DNA from 2 places in the Streptomyces sp. NBC_01689 genome. Region 1 is predicted to be linked to the other one. Evidence: predicted binding sites of a transcription regulator. Region 1 holds the regulator's gene; the other holds the start of a gene.
What was found. The regulator HrcA, encoded in region 1, represses chaperone genes, less so after heat shock. The targets are predictions, from matches to a motif close to TTNGCACTCNGNNNNNCNGAGTGCNAA.
Positions count from the first base shown of each region.

Region 2: groES (co-chaperone GroES) is a predicted target of HrcA. The motif match lies at 3,341-3,367, and genes of this name have one in related genera.

Region 1 is NZ_CP109592.1:6,490,847-6,497,798, forward strand. It holds gene OG776_RS27630 (ATP-binding SpoIIE family protein phosphatase) at 1-784, shown strand, start outside; gene hemW (radical SAM family heme chaperone HemW) at 906-2,138, shown strand; gene OG776_RS27640 (DUF3097 domain-containing protein) at 2,178-2,984, opposite strand; gene OG776_RS27645 (MBL fold metallo-hydrolase) at 3,030-3,767, opposite strand; gene hrcA (heat-inducible transcriptional repressor HrcA) at 3,960-4,976, shown strand; gene dnaJ (molecular chaperone DnaJ) at 4,977-6,113, shown strand; gene OG776_RS27660 (nitronate monooxygenase) at 6,411-6,952, shown strand, end outside.
Region 2 is NZ_CP109592.1:4,359,635-4,366,586, reverse strand. It holds gene OG776_RS18400 (RNA polymerase sigma factor) at 1-571, shown strand, start outside; gene OG776_RS18395 (THUMP-like domain-containing protein) at 661-1,848, opposite strand; gene OG776_RS18390 (polysaccharide deacetylase family protein) at 2,224-3,066, shown strand; gene groES (co-chaperone GroES) at 3,512-3,820, shown strand; gene groL (chaperonin GroEL) at 3,935-5,563, shown strand; gene OG776_RS18375 (SDR family NAD(P)-dependent oxidoreductase) at 5,712-6,485, opposite strand; gene OG776_RS18370 (MOSC domain-containing protein) at 6,617-6,952, opposite strand, start outside.

The DNA of each region.
Region 1 (6,952 bases):
CAGCCGGGTCCTCCAGCGGGGCCTGCTGCCCGGCGCGGTCGCCGAGATCCCCGGGGTGGTCAGCGCCCTCGTGTACGAACCGCTGGACAAGGGCGGGCCCAGCGGGGACTTCTACGACGTGTTCCCGGCCGGTGACGGGCGCTGGTGCTTCGTCCTCGGCGACGTACAGGGCAAGGGACCCGAGGCCGCCGTCGTGATCGGGCTCGCCCGGCCGTGGGTACGACTGCTGGCCCGGGAGGGGTACCAGGTCGCGGATGTCCTGGACCGCCTCAACCAGCTCCTGCTCGACGACGCGACGGAGGCGGCCGACGCGGCGGCCCGCGCGCTGGTGGCCGCGGGCGGCCCCGGCCTCGGCCCCGACGAGGGCCCCCAGACCCGCTTCCTCTCCATGCTCTACGGCGAACTGGTCCCCTTCGACGGGGGCGTGCGCTGCACCCTCGCCTCGGCCGGCCACCCCCTGCCGCTGATCCTGGGCCCCGGCGGCGACGTACGGGAGGTCGCCGAGCCGCAGACGCTGCTCGGCGTCTTCGAGGACGCGACCTACGTCTCCGAGACCCTGGACCTGTATCCCGGCGACACCGTGCTGTGCGTGACCGACGGGGTGACGGAGCGGCGCAGCGGGCCGCGCCAGTTCGACGACGACGAGGGGCTCGCGCGGGCCCTCGCGGGGTGCGCGGGACTCGGCGCCGAGCCGGTCGCGGAGCGGATCCGGCGACTGGTGCACGAGTTCGGCAACGGACCGCCGGAGGACGACCTGGCCCTGCTGGTGCTGCAGGCGGAGTAGCCCGGAGCCGCACCAGGCGCCCGGACGCCGCTGCCCCCGCCCGGCCGGACGACGGGCGGTGGAGAGGCGGGCGGACGGGCGCGGAAAGGGGCATGCGGCCGCGTACGGGACAATGGAAGACATGCCTTCCGCACTTCCCCACGGCGAGCCCGTCCCCGACGACGGGGCGCTGCCCGCGCACGCCCTGGCCGGGGCCGCCGACCGCCCCCTCGGGTTCTACCTCCACGTGCCGTACTGCGCGACCCGCTGCGGGTACTGCGACTTCAACACCTACACGGCCACCGAGCTGCGGGGCACCGGAGGCGTGCTCGCCTCCCGCGACAACTACGCGTCCACCCTGATCGACGAGGTCCGGCTCGCCCGCAAGGTGCTCGGCGACGACCCGCGCCCGGTCCGCACGGTCTTCGTCGGGGGCGGTACCCCGACCCTCCTGGCCGCCGACGACCTGGTGCGGATGCTGGACGCGGTCCGCGAGGAGTTCGGGCTCGCGGACGACGCCGAGGTCACCACCGAGGCGAACCCGGAGTCGGTGGACCCGGCGTACCTCGCGACGCTGCGGGCCGGGGGCTTCAACCGGATCTCCTTCGGCATGCAGAGCGCCCGGCAGCACGTACTGAAGGTGCTCGACCGCACCCACACCCCCGGACGCCCCGAGGCCTGTGTCGCCGAGGCGCGCGCGGCGGGCTTCGACCATGTGAACCTCGACCTGATCTACGGCACGCCCGGCGAGTCCGACGACGACTGGCGGGCCTCGCTGGACGCCGCCCTCGGCGCCGGTCCCGACCACGTCTCCGCGTACGCCCTGATCGTCGAGGAGGGCACCCAGCTGGCCCGGCGCATCCGCCGGGGCGAGGTCCCGATGACGGACGACGACGTGCACGCGGACCGCTACCTCATCGCGGACGAGGTGATGGCCGCGGCGGGCTTCGACTGGTACGAGGTGTCCAACTGGGCCGCCTCCGAGGCCGGCCGATGCCTGCACAACGAGCTGTACTGGCGCGGCGCGGACTGGTGGGGGGCCGGGCCCGGAGCCCACAGCCACGTCGGCGGCGTGCGCTGGTGGAACGTGAAGCACCCCGGGGCGTACGCGGCGGCGCTGGCGTCCGGGAAGTCCCCCGGGGCCGGACGCGAGCTGCTCTCCGGCGAGGACCGCCGCGTCGAGCGGATCCTCCTCGAACTGCGGCTGCGCGACGGCTGCCCGCTCTCCCTGCTCCGCCCGGAGGGCCTCTCCGCCTCCCGCCGCGCGCTCTCCGACGGCCTCCTGGAGAACGGCCCCTACGACGAGGGCCGTGCCGTCCTCACCCTGCGCGGACGCCTGCTGGCGGACGCGGTGGTCCGGGATCTGGTCGACTGAGCACCCGTTCGTCCGTGGTCCGCGCCCGGCGCCCCGGTGTCACTCCGGCGGCGCCGTGACGAAGTCGATCAACTCCTCCACCCGGCCCAGGAGTTCCGGCTCCAGGTCCTTGTAGGAACGCACCCGGGACAGGATGTGCTGCCAGGCCGCACCGGTGTTCTCCGGCCAGCCCAGCGCCCGGCACACGCCGGTCTTCCAGTCCTGCCCGCGCGGGACCCGGGGCCAGGCGGCGATGCCCACGGAGGACGGCTTCACGGCCTCCCAGACGTCGATGTACGGGTGGCCGAGGACGAGCGCGTGGTCGCTGGTGACGGCCTCCGCGATCCGCCACTCCTTCGTACCGGGCACCAGATGGTCGACCAGCACGCCCAGCCGCGCGTCCGGTCCCGGGGCGAACTCGTCGACCACCGCCGGGAGATCGTCGACGCCCTCCAGGTACTCGACCACGACCCCCTCGATGCGGAGGTCGTCGCCCCAGACCCGTTCGACCAGTTCGGCGTCGTGGCGGCCCTCCACGTAGATGCGGCCGGCCCGGGCCACGCGCGCCCGGGCGCCCGGCACGGCGACCGAACCGGATGCCGTGCGGCCGGGCCGGACCGGTCCCGCGGCCGGACGGACCAGCGTGACCACCCTGCCCTCCAGCAGGAAGCCGCGCGGTTCCAGCGGGAACACCCGGTGCTTGCCGAAGCGGTCCTCCAGGGTCACGGTGCCCGCCTCGCAGCCGATCACCGCCCCGCAGAACCCCGTACCGGGCTCCTCGACCACCAGGCCCGGGTCCGCGGGGACCTCGGGCACCGGCTTGGGCTTCTTCCACGGCGGGGTGAGATCCGGAGAGTACTGGCGCATTCGGATGACGATAGGAGAACCGGGGGCGAGGCGTCGCGGAGATCCCTACGACACGCCGAAACGTGTCGCCAGCGCGTCCCGCTGGGCCCGGACGAACGCCGCGTCCACCGCGGCGCCGTGACCCGGCACGTACACCGCCTGCTCGCCGCCCAGGGCGAGCAGCCGGTCCAGCGCGGCCGGCCAGCGGGAGGGGACGGCGTCGGGACCCGCCTGGGGTTCGCCGGACTCCTCCACCAGGTCCCCGCAGAAGACGACCTTCCGGGCACCGGCCGCCCCGGTCACCAGGACCACCAGGTCGTGCGCCGTGTGACCGGGACCCACGTCCGCCAGCAGGGCCCGCACCCCGCCGCCCAGGTCGAGCGTCCGCTCGCCGGCCACGGGGTGCGAAGGGGGGACCAGGGCGGCCGCGGCCTCGGCGGCCTCCCGCGGGCCGAGACCGTGGCGTACGGCGTCCAGGCGCAGTTCCTCGCCCCCGTACGGGCTCGCCCCGCCGGGACCGGCCGCGCCGAACACCGGCGTGCCCGTGAACGCCGCCGCGCCGAGGACGTGGTCGAAGTGCGGATGGGTGAGTGCGAGGTGTGTCACGTCCCGGTCCGGGCCGAGGAGCCGGCGCGCCTCGGCACGCAACCGTGCGCCCTCCCCGAGGCTCGCCCCCGCGTCGACCATGAGCGCCGCGTCCCCGCCCGCCACCAGCCCGGCCGTGCAGTCCCAGCCCGGGAGCCGCCGCCGCCCCACGTGCGGGGCCAGTTCCTCCCACCCCGGCCCTTCCCAAGTCACCTTCATACGGTGACGCTAGCGGGAGGGCGGACGCCGGTGAGACATCACGGGACACGTCGGCATACGTGCGCAAGATCGCGGGCCCGCCCTTGCCGGGGGCGTACCCACCGGCCGTACACTGGGCCGGGGAATGCTGGCACTCGCACGCGCTGAGTGCCAGGCGAGGCCACGCGGGACGGACGACTGGAGGTGTGCGCGATGCTGAGTGAACGCAGGCTCGAGGTGCTGCGCGCCATCGTCCAGGACTACGTCGGCACCGAGGAGCCGGTCGGTTCCAAGGCGCTGACGGAGCGGCATCAGCTCGGGGTCTCCCCGGCCACGGTCCGCAACGACATGGCGGTCCTGGAGGACGAGGGATACATCGCCCAGCCGCACACCAGCGCCGGGCGCATCCCCACCGACAAGGGCTACCGGCTCTTCGTCGACAAGCTCGCCGGCGTCAAGCCGATGACCGGGCCCGAGCGGCGGGCCATCCAGAACTTCCTCGGCGGCGCGGTCGACCTCGACGACGTCGTCGGGCGGACGGTGCGGCTGCTCGCGCAGCTGACGCGGCAGGTCGCCGTCGTCCAGTACCCGTCGCTGACCAGATCGACCGTGCGTCACGTGGAGCTGCTGTCGCTGGCCCCGGCCCGCCTGATGCTCGTCCTGATCACGGACACCGGACGGGTCGAGCAGCGCATGATCGACTGCCCGGCGCCGTTCGGGGAGACCTCCGTGGCGGATCTGCGGGCCCGGCTCAACAGCCGGGTCGCCGGCCGCCGCTTCGCGGATGTGCCGCCGCTCGTCCAGGACCTGCCGGACGCCTTCGAGGCGGACGACCGGGGTACGGTCGCGACGGTGCTCTCCACTCTTCTGGAGACGCTCGTCGAGGAGACCGAGGAACGTCTGATGATCGGCGGCACCGCGAACCTGACCCGCTTCGGACATGATTTTCCCCTCACGATCAGACCGGTGCTCGAAGCGCTGGAGGAACAGGTCGTGCTCCTCAAACTGCTGGGGGAGGCGGGGGATTCGGGCATGACCGTACGGATCGGTCACGAGAACGCGTACGAGGGACTCAACTCCACGTCCGTGGTCTCCGTCGGCTACGGTTCGGGCGACGAGGCAGTAGCCAAACTCGGCGTGGTCGGACCGACCCGCATGGATTACCCGGGAACGATGGGAGCGGTACGAGCGGTGGCACGGTACGTCGGACAGATCCTGGCGGAGTCTTAAGTGGCCACGGACTACTACGCCGTGCTCGGCGTGCGCCGCGACGCGTCCCAGGACGAGATCAAGAAGGCTTTCCGGCGGCTCGCACGCGAGCTGCACCCGGACGTCAATCCCGATCCGAAGACGCAGGAGCGGTTCAAGGAGATCAACGCCGCGTACGAGGTGTTGTCGGACCCGCAGAAGAAGCAGGTCTACGACCTCGGCGGCGACCCGTTGTCCCAGGCGGGCGGCGGAGGCGCGGGCGGCTTCGGCGCCGGTGGCTTCGGCAACTTCTCGGACATCATGGACGCCTTCTTCGGCACGGCGTCGCAGCGGGGCCCCCGGTCGCGCACGCGGCGCGGCCAGGACGCCATGATCCGGCTCGAGATCGAGCTGGACGAGGCCGCCTTCGGCACCACGAAGGACATCCAGGTCGACACGGCCGTCGTGTGCGCCACCTGCAACGGTGAGGGCGCCGCGCCGGGGACCTCCGCGCAGACCTGCGACATGTGCCGCGGACGCGGCGAGGTGTCCCAGGTCACCCGGTCGTTCCTGGGCCAGGTCATGACGTCCCGCCCGTGTCCGCAGTGCCAGGGCTTCGGCACCGTCGTGCCGACCCCCTGCCCGGAGTGCGCGGGCGACGGGCGCGTCCGGTCCCGGCGCACGCTCACGGTCAAGATCCCGGCGGGCGTGGACAACGGCACCCGGATCCAGCTCGCGGGCGAGGGCGAGGTCGGGCCCGGTGGCGGTCCCGCCGGTGACCTCTACGTCGAGATCCACGAACTGCCGCACTCGACCTTCCAGCGCCGCGGCGACGACCTGCACTGCACGGTCACCATCCCGATGACCGCCGCGTCGCTCGGCACCAAGGTGCCGCTCGAGACCCTCGACGGTCTGGAGGAGGTCGACATCCGGCCCGGCACGCAGTCCGGGCAGTCGATCCCGCTGCACGGGCGCGGTGTCACGCATCTGCGCGGCGGTGGCCGGGGCGACCTCATCGTGCACGTCGAGGTCACCACGCCGACCAAGCTCGACCCCGAGCAGGAACGGCTGTTGCGGGAGCTGGCGCAGCTGCGCGGCGAGGAGCGTCCGACCGGGCAGTTCCAGCCGGGCCAGCAGGGTCTGTTCTCCCGTCTCAAGGACGCGTTCAACGGCCGCTGAGCCCGGACGGCTCTCCGTGCCCGGCCCGCCCGGCCTCCGAGGGCGGCGCGGCCCGGGCGGGGCCGGTCCCCGGCGGGGCGGAAGCCGAGGCCCCAGGGGGCCGGAGCCGGGGTCCCGGCACGGCACGAGCCGGGGCGGGAAGGCACCCGCTCCGGGTCCGCGGGACGGGCCCGCGGAGCGGGGCACGGGGCGGTGCGGCGGGGGCGGAGAAGCACCGCGGACCGTCCGTCCCGACGGCCCGTGGCGGCCGGAAGTCCGGATTTCTGACTTGTTCGGAGGACGTGACAACATGCCGTCATGTCCTCCGCACTGACCGATCTCTTCCCACACCCGATCGTGCAGGCCCCCATGGCGGGCGGCGTCTCCGTCCCGCACCTCGCGGCCGCCGTGTCCGAGGCCGGCGGGCTCGGGTTCCTCGCCGCCGGGTACAAGACCGCCGACGGCATGTACCAGGAGATCAAGCAGCTGCGTGGACTGACGGGCCGGCCCTTCGGGGTCAACCTCTTCATGCCGCAGCCCGAGTACGCGGACCCGGCCACCGTCGAGGTGTACGCCCACCAGCTGGCCGGCGAGGCCTCCTGGTACGAGACGGAGCTCGGCGATCCGGACAGCGGCCGCGACGACGGCTACGACGCCAAACTCGCGGTCCTCCTCGACAACCCGGTGCCGGTGGTCTCCTTCCACTTCGGCTGCCCCACCCGCGACGTCCTGGACTCCTTCGCCCGGGTCGGCACGCTCACCATGATCACCGCGACCACGGCCGAGGAGGCCCTCGCGGTGCAACGGGCGGGTGCCGCCGCCGTCGTCGTGCAGGGCGTGGAGGCCGGCGGCCACCAGGG
Region 2 (6,952 bases), 2.1 Mb from region 1:
GATGCCCAAGGAGCCCGAGGTGCACGGACTCGTCGCGCTGCTGGAGCTCCAGGAGTCCCGCGCGGCCGCCCGTACCGGCCCCTCGGGCGAGCCGGTCCTGCTCAAGGACCAGAACCGCCGCCGCTGGAACCGCCTGCTGATCCGCCGCGGTTTCGCCGCGCTGGCCCGCGCCAACTCCGCCACCGGCGGCGCCCCGGGCCCGTACGCCCTGCAGGCGGCCATCGCCGCCAGTCACGCCCAGGCACACACCTACGAGGACACGGACTGGCGGCAGATCGCCACCCTGTACGGGCTCCTCGCGGCCCGCTCCCCGTCGCCCGTCGTCGAACTCAACCGGGCCGTCGCCGTCTCGATGGCGGACGGCCCCGGCCCCGCCCTGGAGATCGTCGACGCCCTCGCGGCCGAACCCGCCCTGCGCGACTACCATCTGCTGCCCAGCGTCCGCGGGGACCTGCTCGCCCGCCTGGGGCGTACGGGGGAGGCGCGGGCGGAGTTCGAACGGGCCGCGGGACTGGCCCGCAACGAACGCGAGCGGGAACTGCTGGAGGCACGCGCGCGGGAGTGCCGCTAGGTCGTGTCCGCAAAGTCGCGTCGTCCGCCCGGAGGGCGGGCCAGGCGTCGCCGGGCAGACGAGACTTTGCGGACACGACCTAGGCCGTGTCAGGCGGGGTGCCGCGGGGCCGGGTGGCCGAGCAGCATCGTCGGTGCCCCCGCCACCCTGGTCAGGAAGACGGTGGCCGCGTGCGGCCCCTGCGGCCTGACCTTCCTGCGCAGTTCCTCCGGCTCGACCGCCGAGCCCCGCTTCTTGACCGTCAGCACCCCGACCTCGCGCTCCCTCAGCAGCGCCTTCAGCTTCTTCACGTTGAAGGGAAGCCGGTCGGTGATCTCGTACGCGGTGGCGTACGGGGTCGGGCGCAGCGAGTCCGCCGTGATGTAGGCGATGGTCTCGTCGAGAAGCCCGCCGTCGAGCTCGTCGGCGGCCTCGGCGACCAGGTGGGCACGGATCACGGCGCCGTCCGGCTCGTAGAGATAGCGCCCCACCGGCCGCACCGCGGGATCGGGCAGACCGCGGCCGCGCAGGACGCGCGGGCCCGGCAGCAGGGTGGCCCGCACCAGACCCGGCTCGATGCCGAACCACAGCACGGCCTCCTTCACGTCCCCGCCGTCCGAGATCCACTCGGCCTCCGCCTCGGCGGGGACCGTCTCGTGCGGGATGCCCGGGGCGATCTTCAGGGCGGCGAGCGGGGCCTTCAGGGCGGCCCCTACCGCCCAGGAGAGCGGCGGCGAGTAGGCCTCGGGGTCGAAGATCCGCCCGCCCGCCCGGCCGCCGCGCCGTGCCGGGTCCACGAAGACGGCGTCGTAGGGAGCCGTGTCCACCTCCGTGACGTCCGCCTCGCGCACCTCGATCAGACCGGAGAGCCCGAGCGCGTCGGCGTTCGCGCGGGCGGCGGCGGCCGCAGCCGGGTCCCGGTCGACGGCGAGGACGCGTATCCCGGCCCGGGCCAGCGCGATCGCGTCGCCGCCGATGCCGGAGCAGAGATCGGCGACCGAGCGCACCCCGAGGGCGCGCAGCCGCTCCGCGCGGTGCGTGGCGACCGTCGTGCGGGTCGACTGCTCCACCCCGTTCGGTGTGAAGAACATCCGCTCCGCGTCCTCGGCGCCGAACTTCGCCGCCGCCCGCTGCCGCAGCCGCGCCTGCCCGAGCGCCGCCGAGACGAGCTCGGCCGGATGGGTGCGGCGCAGCCGGGTGGCGACGGCCAGTTCCTGGGCCGGTTCGGTGCCGCGCACCTCGTCGAGCAGCGCGTGGCCCTCGGGGGTGAGCAGGGAGGCGAAGGAGACGTCGTTCACCGGCCCATTGTCGGTCAGTGTGGGCCAGTCGGTGGACGGCGTGGGGCCGGTCGCGGTGTCGGGGCCGCGCGGGGCCCCTGGCCTGGGAGGATCCGACACCATGCGATCAGTACGACAAACCGATAAAAATGACGTGCACGGGGCGGCGATCCGCAGCGGCACCGCCTCCCGTACCGTCATCGGACCCGAGGCCGGCCGTGCCGGCGTCGGGTCCGCGGAAGCGGGGCCCCCGGCCGGCCGGAGGGCGCCGCGCGCGCCCGAGACCGGGCACCAGGGACCGGCCGCGGACCCGCTGGCCGCACCGCGGGCCCCGGCCCGGACACCCGGCACCGCACCACGCCCGCTCCACCGGTTCCCCGGGCGGGTCACGGCCCGATGCCACGCGGCGGCGCGGCCGGAGGGCCGCCTGTGACAGGCCGTCCGCCGGCACCGCGCGCCCGGACGCGCGCGCGGGCCACCGCCGCGTCGGCCGCGTTGCTCGCCGCCGTCCTGCTGGGCGGCTGCGCCCAGTCCGTCGACCCGATCGAGCGCCTGGGCAAGAAGGCCGCACTGGAGGTCCGCAGGAACCACCCGCACGGTCCGGCGTCGGCGACGTACCGGCGCTGGGGACTGTCCGCGCCGCTCGCCCCGGCGCCGCGCCCGCCGGCCCGCGGCGGGCTGCGCCGTGACCGGACGGGGCTCGTCCCGGTCGTCGGCCGCGTGCCCACCCGCGACAGGGTGGTCTTCCTGACCTACGACGACGGCGCCGAGCGCGATCCGCGGTTCGTCGACATGGTGCGTGAACTGCGGCTGCCCGTCAGCATGTTCCTCACGGACAGCGTCGTCGGCCCCGGCTACGGGCACTTCGCGCGGCTGCGGGAGGTCGGCGCCAGCGTGCAGAACCACACCCTCGACCACGCCTCGTTGCGCGGACTGCCGTACGCCGGACAGCGGGCCGAGATCTGTGGCCAGCAGGAGAAGCTCAAGGCCCGCTTCGGCATCCGCCCCCGGCTCTTCCGGCCCCCGTACAACACCTACGACACCACCACCCTGCGCGCCGCCGCCGACTGCGGTGTCTCGGCCGTCGTCCTGGGGAGGGAGGCCGACGGCCACCGGCTGCACCCCGGCGACATCCTCTCCGGCCTGGACCGGCCGAACCTCACCGCGGCGACCATCCGCCTCCTCCGCCGCATCCAGGCGGAGGGCTTCACCCCCGCCCGCCTGGAGAACTACGTCTGACCACCGACACGGCCGAGCCCCCCCATGGCGGCCGGACCCCGGATGGGCGAGGACGAGAACGAGGACGAGAACGAGGACGGGCGCGAGGGCGACGCCGGTCCGGGCGCGGGCGGGTTTCCGGCGGGTGCGAACTCCTGGCGCGGGCCGCCCCTTCCAGCTCGTCCGGCGTTCGAGGACGAGGGTGTTGAGGCCGGACGGGGCCCAGGGGCGGAGCTATCGGCGGCGCGCTCGGACCGGCGAACGGCACCCGAACCCCACGCCACGCCGCAGGCCTTTGGCACTCCGCTTGACCGAGTGCTAATCGCGGTCATAGTCTCAGGCCTGGCACTCCCCCCTGGAGAGTGCCAACAGCGACGGGCAGATCCGGCACCCGCGACGACGGATCCACCTGGTCGCCACCTCAGACAGTTAACCCCGTGAGATCTCCGAAGGGGGAGGTCGGATCGTGACGACCACCAGCTCCAAGGTTGCCATCAAGCCGCTCGAGGACCGTGTCGTGGTCCAGCCGCTGGACGCAGAGCAGACCACGGCCTCTGGCCTGGTCATCCCGGACACCGCGAAGGAGAAGCCCCAGGAGGGCGTCGTCCTCGCGGTGGGCCCGGGTCGCTTCGAGAACGGCGAGCGCCTGCCGCTCGACGTCAGCACCGGCGACATCGTGCTGTACAGCAAGTACGGCGGCACCGAGGTGAAGTACAACGGCGAGGAGTACCTCGTCCTCTCGGCCCGCGACGTGCTCGCGATCATCGAGAAGTAATTCACCACAGTTCTGCAGTGAACTGCGCCCCTGGCCCCCGCGACCTCATGAAGCCGGGCGCTGGGGGCGCGGTTCGTTTTCACCCACGTTTTCCGAGAGGGCTGAACCGCTCCCATGGCGAAGATCCTGAAGTTCGACGAGGACGCCCGTCGCGCCCTTGAGCGCGGCGTCAACAAGCTTGCCGACACGGTGAAGGTGACGATCGGCCCCAAGGGCCGCAACGTCGTCATCGACAAGAAGTTCGGCGCCCCCACCATCACCAACGACGGCGTCACCATCGCCCGCGAGGTCGAGCTCGACGACCCGTACGAGAACCTCGGCGCCCAGCTGGTGAAGGAGGTGGCGACCAAGACCAACGACATCGCGGGTGACGGTACGACCACCGCCACCGTGCTGGCCCAGGCGCTCGTCCGCGAGGGCCTGAAGAACGTCGCCGCGGGTGCCTCCCCGGCGCTGCTCAAGAAGGGCATCGACGCCGCGGTCAAGGCCGTGTCCGAGGAGCTCCTCGCGACCGCCCGCCCGATCGACGAGAAGTCCGACATCGCCGCCGTCGCCGCCCTGTCCGCCCAGGACAGCCAGGTCGGCGAGCTCATCGCCGAGGCGATGGACAAGGTCGGCAAGGACGGTGTCATCACCGTCGAGGAGTCCAACACCTTCGGCCTGGAGCTGGACTTCACCGAGGGCATGGCCTTCGACAAGGGCTACCTGTCCCCGTACTTCGTGACGGACCAGGAGCGCATGGAGGCCGTCCTCGAGGACCCGTACATCCTCATCCACCAGGGCAAGATCTCCTCCATCCAGGACCTGCTGCCGCTGCTGGAGAAGGTCATCCAGGCCAACGCCTCCAAGCCGCTGCTGATCATCGCCGAGGACGTCGACGGCGAGGCGCTGTCGACCCTGGTCGTGAACAAGATCCGCGGCACGTTCAACGCCGTCGCCGTGAAGGCCCCCGGCTTCGGCGACCGCCGCAAGGCCATGCTGGGCGACCTCGCCACCCTCACCGGCGGCCAGGTCATCGCCGAGGAGGTCGGCCTCAAGCTCGACCAGGTCGGCCTGGACGTGCTGGGCACCGCCCGCCGCGTGACGGTCACCAAGGACGACACCACCGTCGTCGACGGCGGCGGCGACCACGACGCCGTCGTGGGCCGCGTCAACCAGATCAAGGCCGAGATCGAGAACACGGACTCCGACTGGGACCGCGAGAAGCTCCAGGAGCGCCTCGCGAAGCTGGCCGGCGGCGTGTGCGTGATCAAGGTCGGCGCCGCCACCGAGGTGGAGCTCAAGGAGAAGAAGCACCGTCTGGAGGACGCCATCTCCGCGACCCGCGCCGCGGTCGAGGAGGGCATCGTCTCCGGTGGTGGCTCCGCGCTCGTCCACGCCGTCAAGGTCCTCGAGGGCAACCTCGGCAAGACCGGCGACGAGGCCACGGGTGTCGCGGTCGTCCGCCGCGCCGCCGTCGAGCCGCTGCGCTGGATCGCCGAGAACGCCGGCCTGGAGGGTTACGTCATCACCTCCAAGGTCGCCGACCTCGACAAGGGCCAGGGCTTCAACGCCGCCACCGGCGAGTACGGCGACCTGGTCAAGTCCGGTGTCATCGACCCGGTCAAGGTCACCCGCTCCGCCCTGGAGAACGCCGCCTCCATCGCCTCCCTGCTCCTCACGACCGAGACCCTGGTCGTCGAGAAGCCGGCCGAGGAAGAGGCCGAGGCGGGCCACGGCCACGGCCACGGTCACTCGCACTGAGGCACGCCGGTGAGGCTCCGCCCCGGCGGACGCCGACACCGGTGAACCGCACCGAGGCCCAGCACCCTTCGGGGGTGCTGGGCCTCAGTGCTGCGTCGGGGCGGTACGGCCCGTACCGCCCCGCGGTCCGCCGGCTCGCCCCACGCCCCTACTGCGGCCCGTACTTGCGTCCCGTCCGCGACGTGACCCCGCCCAGCAGTCCGCGCGGCGTCACCTTCACCACGCCCATCAGCGCCTTGTACCGCGGGTCGGGGACCGACAGCGACTTGCCTCGGGCCAGGTCGGCGAGCGCGGCCGCGACCAGCTTGTCCGCGTCGAGCCACATCCAGTTCGGGATGTTGTCCGTGCCCATCCCGGCGCGCTGGTGGAACTCGGTGCGCACGAAGCCCGGGGCCAGCGCCATCAGCCGGACGCCGGTGCCCGCCAGGTCCCTCGCCGCGCCCTGGGTGAACTGCACGACCCACGCCTTGGACGCCCCGTACGTGCCGCGCGGCACGAACGCGGCCACCGACGCCACGTTGACGACCCCGCCCCGGCCGCGCTCCCGCATGCCCGCGGTCGCCGCCGACGTCAGCCGCAGCACCGCCTCGCAGTGCACCTTGAGCATCGTCAGCTCGTCGGCCATCGAGACCTCGAGATAGCGGCCCTTGTTGCCGAAACCGGCGTTGTTGATCAGCAGGTCGACCGGGTTCCTGCGGTCGCCCAGCCGCCGGGCCACCGCCTCGATGCCGTCGTCCGTCGCCAGGTCGGCCGTCAGCACCTCCGCCTCGATGCCGTGCCGGTCGTGCAGTTCCGTCGCCTGCTCGGTCAGCCGCCCGGTGTCGCGCGCCACCAGCACGAGGTTGTGCCCGTCAGCCGCGAGGCGGCGCGCGAAGGCGGCGCCGATCCCCGCGGTCGATCCCGTAATCAGAGCCGTTGTCATGGCCCAAGGCTAGTGACCTGACCAGGGGTGGCGCGCCCCCCGTCGTCCGGTGCCGGACCCGCCACCGCGCCCTGCGCGCGGCCCGCGCCGCGGCCGTCGCCGGCGTCCTTCGGGGCGGGTGCCCCGGGCCGCTACCCGTCCCGCCGTGCCACGTACTTCTCCGCGGCCGCCAACGCCTCCGGACGCAGGGCCGCGCCCGCGGCCAACAGCCCCGGCAACAGCTCGCGTTCGGTCGTCATGGCGCGGAACTCGACCGCGACCGTCACCTCGTGCCCCGGCCGGTGCACCACCTCGATCGGGTCGCCCGCGCGGATCTCACCGGACTCGATCACCCGCAGATAAGCGCCCGGCGCGGCCCTGTGGGTGAACCGCTTCACCCAGCCCGGCTCACCGAGGTGCCCCTGGAACGTACGGCAGGGGATGCGCCCGGAGGTGACCTCCAGGACCAGCTCGGCGCCGACCCGCCA